2 linked regions of the Metabacillus sp. B2-18 genome follow. The protein of the gene in region 2 interacts with the protein of the main gene of each other region in a pairwise test. Links are inferred from orthologs where the notes say so. Each region holds a gene or a part of one and is shown on either strand. Other genes may lie near its edges.

Region 1 (4,688 bases), 1.4 Mb from region 2 along the record:
TCCACAAGACATTATTTTCACCAATTTCTACAAAAGGCTGAATATTATTATTTTCAAGTATAAAACAATGTTCACCTACCTTGACATTACTAGAAATATTGGCTTTAGTACTTATATAGCTCGCTAAACGAAACCCTTTTTCCTTCGCTTCTTTAATTTTACTCTCTCTAACCTCATTCATCTTTGTATAGGTTAAAGCAGCAAAAAAATAAACATCATCAGTAGATAATTGATTTTCGATGTTCTCGAAATTGTATACTGGGAGTCCACAATATTCATTACAACCAATGTACCCTGCATCCACCGTAAATCCCACTACTTCATAATCTGAATCCATTGTAAAAAAATAATGAGCTAACTCTGCTGTCTTCCCGGTTCCAAAGATAACCAACTTCTTCATAAATTCCCCCCCTAAATTATCTGTAAAGTAAAGATACATATTTGAGGCTAAATTGCTGATTTTTTGATTAATTGTACCTTCCATAGTAATTAGTCTCAGTATACTTAACTCCATTTTCGACGACACCAATCAATCGAGATTCAGCTTTTTCTAAAAGCTCTTTTGCTTTTTGTGCTTTATCTTTCTTAGTCTTTCCACGTTTCACCACCATAACAATACCATCACATTTATTTGCAATAATTTGCGGATCTGTAACAGTAATAACGGGTGGTGTATCAATAACAACGTAATCGAAAGTCGCTTTTAGTTCTTTGATTACTGACTCCATAGCCTTTGAGTCTAATAGTTCTGAAGGGTTCGGAGGAATGGGACCACATGTTAATATGTCAAGGTCTGGAACGTAGGTGCTACTAATTGCACCATTTAAGCTGATTTTCTTTGTTAATACACTTGTTAACCCATCGATATTACTAGAATTAAAAGTAAAATGAATAGAGGGTTTTCTTAAATCTGCATCAACAAGGACTACCTTCTTTCCCTGCTGTGCAAGAACAACTGCCAGGTTAGCAGCTGTCATAGATTTTCCTTCACCTGGTTCAGATGAAGTAATCATAATAGATTTAAGCTCTTTATCTACTGAGGAATACATAATACTGGTCCTAATATGCCGATATTGTTCAGTAATAGCCGTATTAGGATTACTATGTGCAATTAATTGAATTGTACTTTTCCCTCTATGCTTCAATTTTTGATTCAAGAGCTTCACCTCCTAGTGCCTTTGCTTTAGAACTTTTTTTATGAGAAACTTCTGGAATAGACCCTAAGACAGGGAGTCCAAGATATGATTCGATATCATGGCTATTTTTAAATGTATTATCTAGGTACTCCATTAAAAAAATTATTCCAAAGCTAATCATTAAGCCAATGACCAATGCAATAGTAACATTCAATACATGTTGTGGCTTTAAAGGTGTAGGGTTCTCATTTAGTTTAGCTTTCGCAAGAATACTAACGTTATCAACATTCATAATTCCAGTAACATTTTGTTGGAATGTTTCAGATACAGTATTTGCAATTTCGACTGCCTTTCTTGGATTTACATCTTCAACGAATATCGAAAAAACCTGCGAGTTTGCTTGACTGTTTATGGAGATATTACTATTTAGCTCCTCAACACTTTGTGATAGACTAAGTTTATCAATTACTTTGTCTAAAATTACAGGACTCTTTATAATATCGCTATAGGTATTAATTAAATCTACATTACTCCTTAATAAATTAGCATCTAACTGATTCTGCGTGTCTTTTTGATTTACTAGTAGTTGTGTAGATGCCTGATAAATTGGTGTTAATAAGAAAATTGAAATAGCACCACTAACTAGGGATGCAATTAAAGGAATAAGAACAATTAAGATCCAGCGTTTTTTTAGGGTATGAAACATAGCCCTTAAACTAATTTCATCCATTTTTTCCTCCACAAATATAGTCGTGTGAATCAAAACATTATATTTCACCTTTTTAATTGACCAAAAGAAATGTAGTATTTGATAATAAAAGGATTAAATATTAAGTTCTAGATATACAAGTTAAACTAGGGCATCTAACCCCTCCTCACATTACACTCTCGACAACTTGTGTCTAAGGTCAAAGATCATTAACCCACAGCATAACCGAGTACCTCCATTGACAATGGTAAGGAGATATCACCAAACTAGTATGTATAATTTTTTTCTTAATACTAACTGCTTACCACTACATCTCAATTATGTTCTCATTAAAGAACAAAACGATATACCTTTATTTAACTATATATGTATATACTGTAATTCATGTGATCATATGTAATCTTTTGGATTAGGTCTATTTTCATAATAGTACTTTATAAAGAACAAGTCAATGAACTTTTTTATTTTTGTAAAGAGAGGTATGTCTGGGTAATTAAATCCATTTCCATTATCTCCTATTGTTACTCCGACAATAGTGTCTTTATTCGAGTTGAAGTTTTTTTCACCCTCTAATTTATAAACAGAAATGATGAATTTTGTGTTTCATTTACTTCATAAGATTCTACCTCGCTCACACCATTTTTGACAAAAATTAATGCGTGAATCTCATATCCTTCACCCGTCTTCTTTCATGAAAACAATAGGGTATAGAATTGATCTTCTGTTGTAATGGGACTATATATATTAGACACATTATTTTTATTTCTATTTTTTATTATAATGTTTAACAACTAAATGAAGCTGATGATCATTTGAAAGCGAGATCACGTAATAACTAAGTATTTCTCTCCAACATTGATTTCTCTCTGCTTGTCATTTATGTTGTACTGATCGACATTTTAGATTGAGTGAGTTCAGAAGTACATCCAATAAGCAGGATACGTAATTGATCTTCTTCAATCTCCTCTATTATCTCCAAAGCTGTCAGAGGAATCATTTGCATCATGGTGATCATGCTTGTGGTGGGAATCACCAATAAAAAATGTTGGGATAAAGGACAATTTTCCCTTTCTATTCTTACTATTTTTCCTCGATTTTGTTCCAATTCCAACTGCTAGCCCAATGAAAAGAAGTGTAATAAATATTAACAACGTAATAAAACCTATCACTACTATTTCCCCCTTATTATTTTCTTTCTTCTTTCCCTCTTACTCCCTCCATATGATTAAACCTCTCAACCTATGTATGAATTTCAATGTATTGGTAAAAATATGTAGCAAGGATGGTGTTCATAGGTGAAGAAATGGATATTTTTTCTTACAATACTGTACGGATTAACAGCAACACAGGTTTCATTTTCGCCTGAAGTTCATGCTGTTTCTCAAAAAACATGGGAAGATGTTGCAGTAAAAGAAACAAAAAAACGTTACCCATTATCACAGGTATTGTTTTCTCAAAAGATTTGGGACAAAAAGAAGAAGGATTTTACAGTTAAGCAATATCGCTTAACATTACGTGAAGGTATGGACGATTTTGCTGTCTATACAACCATAACATATGATTCAAAAACTGGTGAAATTAAAAAGATTCAGGTTGTACCGGAGGCATAGGTGGTGCCTGTCACTTCCCGATATTTGTAAAATAATGTCGACCGGATTAGCTCTGTCATATAAATTAACTTTAATGACAGAGTATTTTTATGTTGCTAGTAAAAAGAAAAACAGCACAGTTTTTATAACTGCACTGTTCTCTTACCTCTTTATCGATCTTTTTTCTTATTCATTAACAATCTTACTGCAAAAGGCAAAACACCTAACCAACGATTACTGTAATAAGAAGAGGATGCATCAAGATCCTTGCGTTCCTGCCGTTGCTGTTTTCTTGTTTCTTTAGGCGTGTCCATAAATTTCACAATTTGTTGTGTAACATACTTAACGTAATCATTTGTAGACAAGGTAAAACACCTCAATTATTAATGGTATCTACCTCTATTTATTTCCAAAGTTCTAAGCATTTAATCGTATACTTATTTCATTCACAATATCTTCAATACTTTTTTGTGCCGTTTCAATTAACAAAGTACAATCTTCATAAAAGCTTACTCGTGATTGATATAAATCAGTAAGCTCTAGTTTTGATTTTTTACTTGCTAAAGGTCGACTTTTATCTGAGTGAACACGTTCGTAGATTGTATCAATATCTGCATGAAGCATCACGATCCTACCATGTTCTTTCATCCAAGCTCTATTTTCTTCCTTAATAACAATCCCACCGCCGGTTGTAATAATAATGTCCTTTGTTGGAAGTTCTTTTAAGACTTTCGTTTCTTGATCGCGAAAGAAGGCTTCACCATATTCTTCAAATATTTCTTTAATGCTTTTATTTAATTTTTTTACGATTTCTTGATCTGTATCAATAACAGGAAGTTGCATGTTTTGTGAAAGTTGTTGACCAACTGTTGTTTTTCCTGCTCCCATAAATCCAGTTAAATATATTGCTTCCAAAACCAGTTCCTCCACGTTTTCTTTCTACAATACCATAATTTTTAATATTCAGACCATAAAATCATTTCATTTATTGAAGAATCATATTGATAAGATGCTGTATATTCTTTTCCTTCATTTGTTTGACATGTGATAGAAACATGAAAAATCAGTGGTGAGACTTCCTGAACTAGGTAATTATATTGACCATTAAACGTGTTCACTGATATCTGTTCATTAAGTAAAGCAGTTCCATCCTTCACTTCCAATAGTGACCTTTCAACTGCAACTTGCATGATTGAATCAAGAGCATAATATTGTTTTGTTTCTTCATAAAAATTCTTTTCATTTACTAAGGAC
Region 2 (6,573 bases):
CTGGTAAATTTTATGCAAGAGCATTTATAAAGCAATATGCTGAAGCAGTTGATTTAGATCCGGAAATGCTGTTTGAAGAATACAAGAACGATGTACCAAGCACACACAAGGAAGATGTTCCTGAGCAGTTATCAAGAGTAAGAACACATAAACAATTGCCAAAATCTGCGTCTAAATTTATAGACTTTTTACCTAAACTTCTAACGATAGCTGTAGTTGTAGTAGTGGCTATTTTATTATGGTTATGGAGACAAGATGCAGCTGAAGACAATGCTAATAATGAAAACAAAATGGCTGAAGCAAATGATGTTGAATTTGAAATAGTAGAAAATACGACAACAACAGATGAACAGGCTAACGAAGAAGAAGCTGCCCAGGAAGAGGCGCCAAAAGAGGAAGCAGCAGAACCAGAAGAACCTGAAACACCTGCTCAAAGCCTGTCTGTAGTGGAAGGAACAACAACGACTTATGAGCTATCAGGTGCTGAAGAGTTTCAGCTGGAAGTTGTTGCAAAGGATCGGACATGGGTTAGAGTTAGAAACGGAAAAGGTAAAACATTCTATGGAGAAGAAATCCCTAAAGGTGAAACAAAAGTAAATGATCTAACTGCAGAATCAGAAATAACAATTAGAGTTGGAAATGTACCAGGGACAGACTTGAAAATTAATGGTGAGCTCCTGCAATTTCAAGATACAAAAACCACGCCACAGGACATTACCATCATTTATAAGAAAGAATAGGGGACTGACTCAGGAAGAAGAGTATGAACCACTACATTATTAGTAGAGGTTCATACTCCCTAATGGGGTCGTCCCATTTTGCATGTAAATGCTTGAGTTCAATAAAATGGAGGAATATACATGAATTTACCGAATAAAATTACCATTTCAAGGATTCTTTTAATACCAGTTTTTATGGTTATTATGTTAGTCCCATTTAACTGGGGAGAACTAACGTTTGGTTCGGAATCAATCTTAACAACTCATTTTGTAGGAGCTATTCTATTTATTGTTGCATCAACAACTGATTGGATTGATGGTTATTATGCAAGGAAATTGAATCAAGTTACGAATCTAGGGAAATTTCTGGATCCATTAGCAGACAAGCTACTCGTGTCAGCTGCTCTAATTATTTTAGTGGAGCTGGGGGCTGCACCTTCGTGGATGGTTATTCTTATCATAAGTCGAGAATTTGCAGTAACCGGTCTTCGCCTTGTGTTAGCCGGAGAAGGAGAGGTTGTGGCAGCCAACATGTTAGGGAAAATTAAGACATGGACGCAAATTATTGCCATTTCAGCTTTATTACTTAACAATTTACCATTTGAATTTATGAACATTCCATTTGCAACTATTTCTTTATGGGTTGCAACTTTCTTTACTGTTTATTCTGGATGGGACTACTTTATTAAAAATAAACAAGCCTTTGTAAATTCTAAATAAGGGGGATTGTTCATGAACATAAGAACAGAGATTATCGCCGTTGGTTCGGAGTTGCTTTTAGGTCAAATAGTGAACAGTAATGCCCAATTTTTATCACAAGAGTTAGCTGAACTTGGCTTGAGTGTTTATTATCATACCGTAGTTGGAGATAACCCTTCACGTCTAGAATCAGCGATTAACAACGCAAAAGAACGTTCTAATGTTATCATTTTTACTGGAGGCCTCGGTCCGACTAAGGATGATTTAACAAAAGAAACAATTTCAAAAGTGTTGGGAAGAGAGCTTACGTTTGATGTGGAAGCTTTAGAAAGTATCGAACGTTATTTTACTCAAACAAAACGTAGCATGTCTGAAAATAATAAAAAACAAGCATTGGTTATTGATGGCTCCTACATTTTAAAAAATGACTATGGTATGGCTCCTGGAATGGCTGTTGATATTGACGGAATGATTTATATGCTTTTGCCAGGCCCGCCTAGTGAAATGAAGCCAATGTTTGAGAATTATGGAAGAGAATATTTCCAAACAAAACTAGGTTTTCAAGATAAAATTATTTCACGTGTTTTAAGATATTTTGGAATTGGTGAATCCCAGCTTGAAACAGATATACAGGATATAATTGATGGACAAACAAATCCGACAATTGCTCCTCTGGCAGCGGATGGAGAAGTAACATTAAGACTTACAGCTAAGCATAAAGATGAACATATTGCACAAAAACTCCTTGATGAGACAGAGAAAAGAATTAATGACCGTGTAGGTGAGTTTTTCTATGGTTATGAACAGACAACCCTTGTTCATGAATTAAATAAACTATTGATGGAAAAAGGGAAAACAATTTCTGCAGCTGAAAGTTTAACAGGTGGAATGTTTTCAGAGTACATAACATCTTTAGATGGTGCTTCCCAAATTTTTAAAGGTAGTATTGTTTCTTATACAAATGAAGTGAAAGAGCAAATTTTGAAGGTGCAAAAACGTACCCTTGAACAATTTGGCGCAGTTAGCGAGGAATGTGCAAGGGAAATGGCTGAGCAAATCCGAAAGCTCTCTAAAAGTGATATAGGCATTAGCTTTACAGGTGCTGCAGGACCACAACCACATGAGGGACAACCTGTAGGGACAGTTTTTATTGCTATTTCTATGGGCGATCAGAATTCCAATGTTTTTAAACTGAATCTAGCTGGATCTAGAAAGGGAATTCGTGTTCGCTCGGTAAAGTATGGATGTCATTATTTAGTCAAACTATTAAACGAAATTGAATGATATAATGAAGTCTGTTAAGCCCAAATCTATTATTAGACTTTTGCTTAGCAGTCTTTTTTTCTATGAAGAAAATTAGTCTGTTTTTGCTGTAAAAATCAACAAACGATTCGAAAATAAGTAAAAATTAAAAATAGAACTCCCTTACTATCTGAAATTTACTTTTTCTTTATATAAAAAAGTAGATATATAGTGACTTTAAAAACATTAAAATAAAATAATCGAATAAATGTTCGCTTTTCACTTGGCAAACAAGATAAAAAGGGGTATATTTATTATAGATGAACTTTAAGGAGGAAATTTTGTGAGTGATCGTCAAGCTGCCTTAGATATGGCGTTAAAACAAATAGAGAAGCAATTCGGTAAAGGATCTATTATGAAATTAGGAGAGCAAACTGATCGAAAGGTATCAACTGTTTCAAGTGGTTCATTAGCACTTGATACTGCGTTAGGTATAGGTGGGTATCCTCGTGGTAGAATCATAGAAATCTATGGTCCTGAAAGCTCTGGTAAAACAACTGTAGCACTACATGCCATCGCTGAGGTTCAACAGCAAGGTGGTCAAGCAGCATTTATTGATGCTGAACACGCACTTGACCCTGTATATGCACAAAAACTTGGTGTAAACATCGATGAATTACTACTTTCACAACCTGATACAGGTGAACAAGCACTAGAAATTGCTGAAGCTCTTGTACGAAGTGGTGCAGTTGATATTTTAATTATTGACTCAGTTGCAGCGTTAGTACCTAAAGCTGAAATTGAAGGTGAGATGGGTGATTCACATGTTGGTCTTCAAGCAAGACTGATGTCTCAAGCATTACGTAAATTATCAGGTGCTATAAATAAATCTAAAACAATTGCTATTTTCATTAACCAAATTCGTGAAAAAGTAGGCGTGATGTTCGGAAACCCTGAGACAACTCCTGGTGGTCGTGCTTTAAAATTCTATTCTTCTGTTCGTTTAGAAGTTCGCCGTGCTGAAACACTTAAACAAGGTAATGATATGGTCGGAAATAAAACAAAAATTAAAGTAGTTAAAAATAAGGTGGCACCTCCTTTCAAAGTAGCAGAAGTTGATATTATGTACGGTGAGGGAATTTCAAAAGAAGGCGAAATCATCGATATGGGTTCGGATTTGGATATTGTTCAAAAGAGCGGTTCTTGGTATTCATATAATGAAGAACGTTTAGGTCAAGGTCGAGAAAATGCCAAACAATTCCTAAAGGAAAACCCTGAAATACGTTTAGAAATACAGGGTCAAATTCGAAAACATTATGGTCTAGACGAAGAAGTTACTGTACCAGATGAAAGTCAAGAAGAGCTTAACTTATTAGGGGAATAATCATTTAATTTTAAGGGGCGTTTTGCCCCTTTTTTATTTTTATTAGAAAAAATAATGTGATATTTGTTTAAATACATATGAATTAAAGAATTTTATTAGTAAGAAAAACGATAAATAACGATAAATAATATTGCATAAAATATTGTGACATAATTCTACAAAAATCATCCTTTTTCGCTAGTTATCACAAAGGTCATGGAAATAAGATTGAACAAAATGCTTAGAAACATTATAATGACAGGCTTGACAAGAAAAATTCACAGATTTACAATTGAGATGTATATTTTACAATTTTGTAGAATGATGATTGAAGCATTTTGAAAGCCGAAAATGTTGGTACTTGAAAAAGTCTTATGTCAAATAGTTTAAAGACGCAAGGTTCAACATGAAAACAAAGCTTTGTGCTGTATGTTGACAACTTATAATTGAACAATGTACATGCCGACACTTTAATCTAGAAAAAACAAGTTCATAGCAAGAGGAGGTGTAATAATGGACGTAGTATCAATAATCATCTCCATTTTGCTTGGCCTAATCGTCGGTGCAGTTGTTGGCTATTTTGTTCGTAAATCTATTGCCGAAGCAAAAATTGCTGGTGCTAATAACGCAGCGGAGCAAATTCTTGAAGAAGCAAAGCGTGATGCTGAGGCTACTAAAAAGGAAGCGCTTCTTGAAGCAAAAGATGAAATTCATAAGCTCCGCACAGATGCAGAACAGGAAGTTCGTGAGAGAAGAAACGAGCTTCAAAAACAAGAAAATCGCTTATTACAAAAAGAAGAGAATCTGGATCGTAAGGATGAGTCTTTAGATAAACGTGAAGCGATGCTAGAGAGAAAAGAAGGTTCTCTTAATGAAAGACAACAGCATATTGAAGAGATGGAAAGCAAAGTGGACGAGGTTGTGCGTAAACAGCAAACAGAGCTTGAGCGCATATCTAGCCTTACAAGAGATGAAGCAAGAGGAATTATTCTTGAAAAGGTAGAAAATGAACTCACACATGATATCGCTGTAATGATCAAAGAAAGCGAAAATCGTGCTAAAGAAGAAGCTGACAAGAAAGCGAAAGAAATCCTGTCACTTGCTATTCAACGATGTGCAGCAGATCATGTAGCTGAAACTACTGTTTCTGTTGTTAATCTTCCAAATGATGAAATGAAAGGTCGTATTATTGGACGTGAGGGGCGTAATATTCGTACGTTAGAAACATTAACGGGGATAGACCTTATCATTGATGATACACCTGAGGCAGTGATCCTGTCAGGCTTTGATCCAATTCGACGTGAAACAGCAAGAATTGCATTAGACAAGCTTGTTCAAGATGGTCGTATTCACCCAGCGCGTATTGAAGAGATGGTTGAGAAATCTCGTCGTGAAGTGGATGAATATATTCGTGAAATTGGAGAACAAACAACGTTCGAAGTTGGAGTTCATGGGCTTCATCCTGACTTGATTAAGATTCTTGGTCGATTGAAATTTAGAACTAGTTACGGTCAAAATGTTTTGAAGCACTCTATGGAAGTTGCGTTCTTATCAGGATTAATGGCTGCTGAGCTTGGAGAAGATGAATTATTGGCAAAACGAGCAGGCTTACTTCATGATATTGGAAAAGCTATTGACCATGAAGTTGAAGGTAGTCATGTGGAAATTGGTGTAGAACTTGCGACAAAGTATAAAGAGCATCCTGTTGTAATTAACAGCATTGCATCACACCATGGTGATACAGAACCTACATCGATTATTGCGGTTATTGTGGCAGCTGCTGATGCATTATCTGCAGCAAGACCAGGAGCACGTAGTGAAACACTAGAAAATTATATTCGTCGACTAGAAAAGCTTGAAGAAATATCTGAATCTTACGAAGGTGTTGAGAAATCATTTGCCATCCAGGCTGGCCGTGAGGTACGTATTATGGTTAAACCTGATAGTATTGATGACTTACAAGCACATCGCTTAGCAAGAGATATTCGAAAACGAATTGAAGAAGAGCTCGATTATCCGGGTCATATTAAAGTTACTGTGATTCGTGAAACAAGAGCTGTTGAATACGCAAAATAAAGTGGTGCAGAAATGCGCCACTTTATTTTTGCTCAATTTTGTGTAACACTAAATCTAAGAACAACGGTTACTATGTGTTGAGTTCAACAAAAATAGTTCAAACATGTTAAATGATAGAAAGGAAATACATATGAAAATTTTATTTATAGGTGATGTGTTTGGTTCACCTGGTAGAGAAATGATTAAAGAGTACCTACCTAAACTGAAAACAAAATATCAGCCACATGCTATTATTATTAATGGAGAAAATGCCGCACATGGGAGAGGGATTACAGAAAAGATGTATCAGCAGTTTATTCAAGCTGGTGCCCATGTCATTACAATGGGAAATCACACTTGGGATAATCGAGAAATTTTTGAATTTATCGATAAAGCACCTAATATGATTCGCCCTGCGAACTTTCCAGAAAATAATCCAGGAAAAGGCATGATATTTGTAACTATTGCAGGAAGAGAGATAGCTGTAATCAATTT

What was found. The genes of interacting proteins can lie anywhere in the genome.
Region 1: the proteins of recA (region 2) and LPC09_RS17315 interact in binary tests that used the Bacillus subtilis proteins (3 or more experiments, as listed by UniProt). The link is inferred for Metabacillus sp. B2-18 from one-to-one orthologs.

The regions. Positions count from the first base shown.
Region 1 is NZ_CP088245.1:3,403,255-3,407,942, forward strand. What follows is about bases 1-2,788. They hold LPC09_RS17315 (YveK family protein), read right to left. Parts: upstream 1,867-2,788; coding sequence 1,135-1,866; downstream 1-1,134. Other genes in these bases: LPC09_RS17305 (acetyltransferase), read right to left, coding at 1-400; LPC09_RS17310 (CpsD/CapB family tyrosine-protein kinase), read right to left, coding at 468-1,166. Also shown: LPC09_RS17320 (hypothetical protein), read right to left, coding at 2,802-3,014; LPC09_RS17325 (DUF3889 domain-containing protein), read left to right, coding at 3,141-3,455; LPC09_RS17330 (YqzE family protein), read right to left, coding at 3,605-3,799; LPC09_RS17335 (shikimate kinase), read right to left, coding at 3,852-4,349; competence type IV pilus minor pilin ComGG, read right to left, coding at 4,391-4,688. UniProt on the Bacillus subtilis protein: Required for YwqD kinase activity. May bring YwqD and its substrates into contact. Probably involved in the regulation of capsular polysaccharide biosynthesis.
Region 2 is NZ_CP088245.1:2,006,704-2,013,276, forward strand. What follows is about bases 2,253-5,023. They hold recA (recombinase RecA), read left to right. Parts: upstream 2,253-3,003; coding sequence 3,004-4,044; downstream 4,045-5,023. Other genes in these bases: LPC09_RS10060 (competence/damage-inducible protein A), read left to right, coding at 2,253-2,702; rny (ribonuclease Y), read left to right, coding at 4,537-5,023. Outside these bases: LPC09_RS10050 (helix-turn-helix domain-containing protein), read left to right, coding at 1-740; pgsA (CDP-diacylglycerol--glycerol-3-phosphate 3-phosphatidyltransferase), read left to right, coding at 861-1,439; more of LPC09_RS10060, read left to right, coding at 1,452-2,252; more of rny, read left to right, coding at 5,024-6,099; LPC09_RS10075 (TIGR00282 family metallophosphoesterase), read left to right, coding at 6,230-6,573. UniProt on the Bacillus subtilis protein: Multifunctional protein involved in homologous recombination, DNA repair and competence.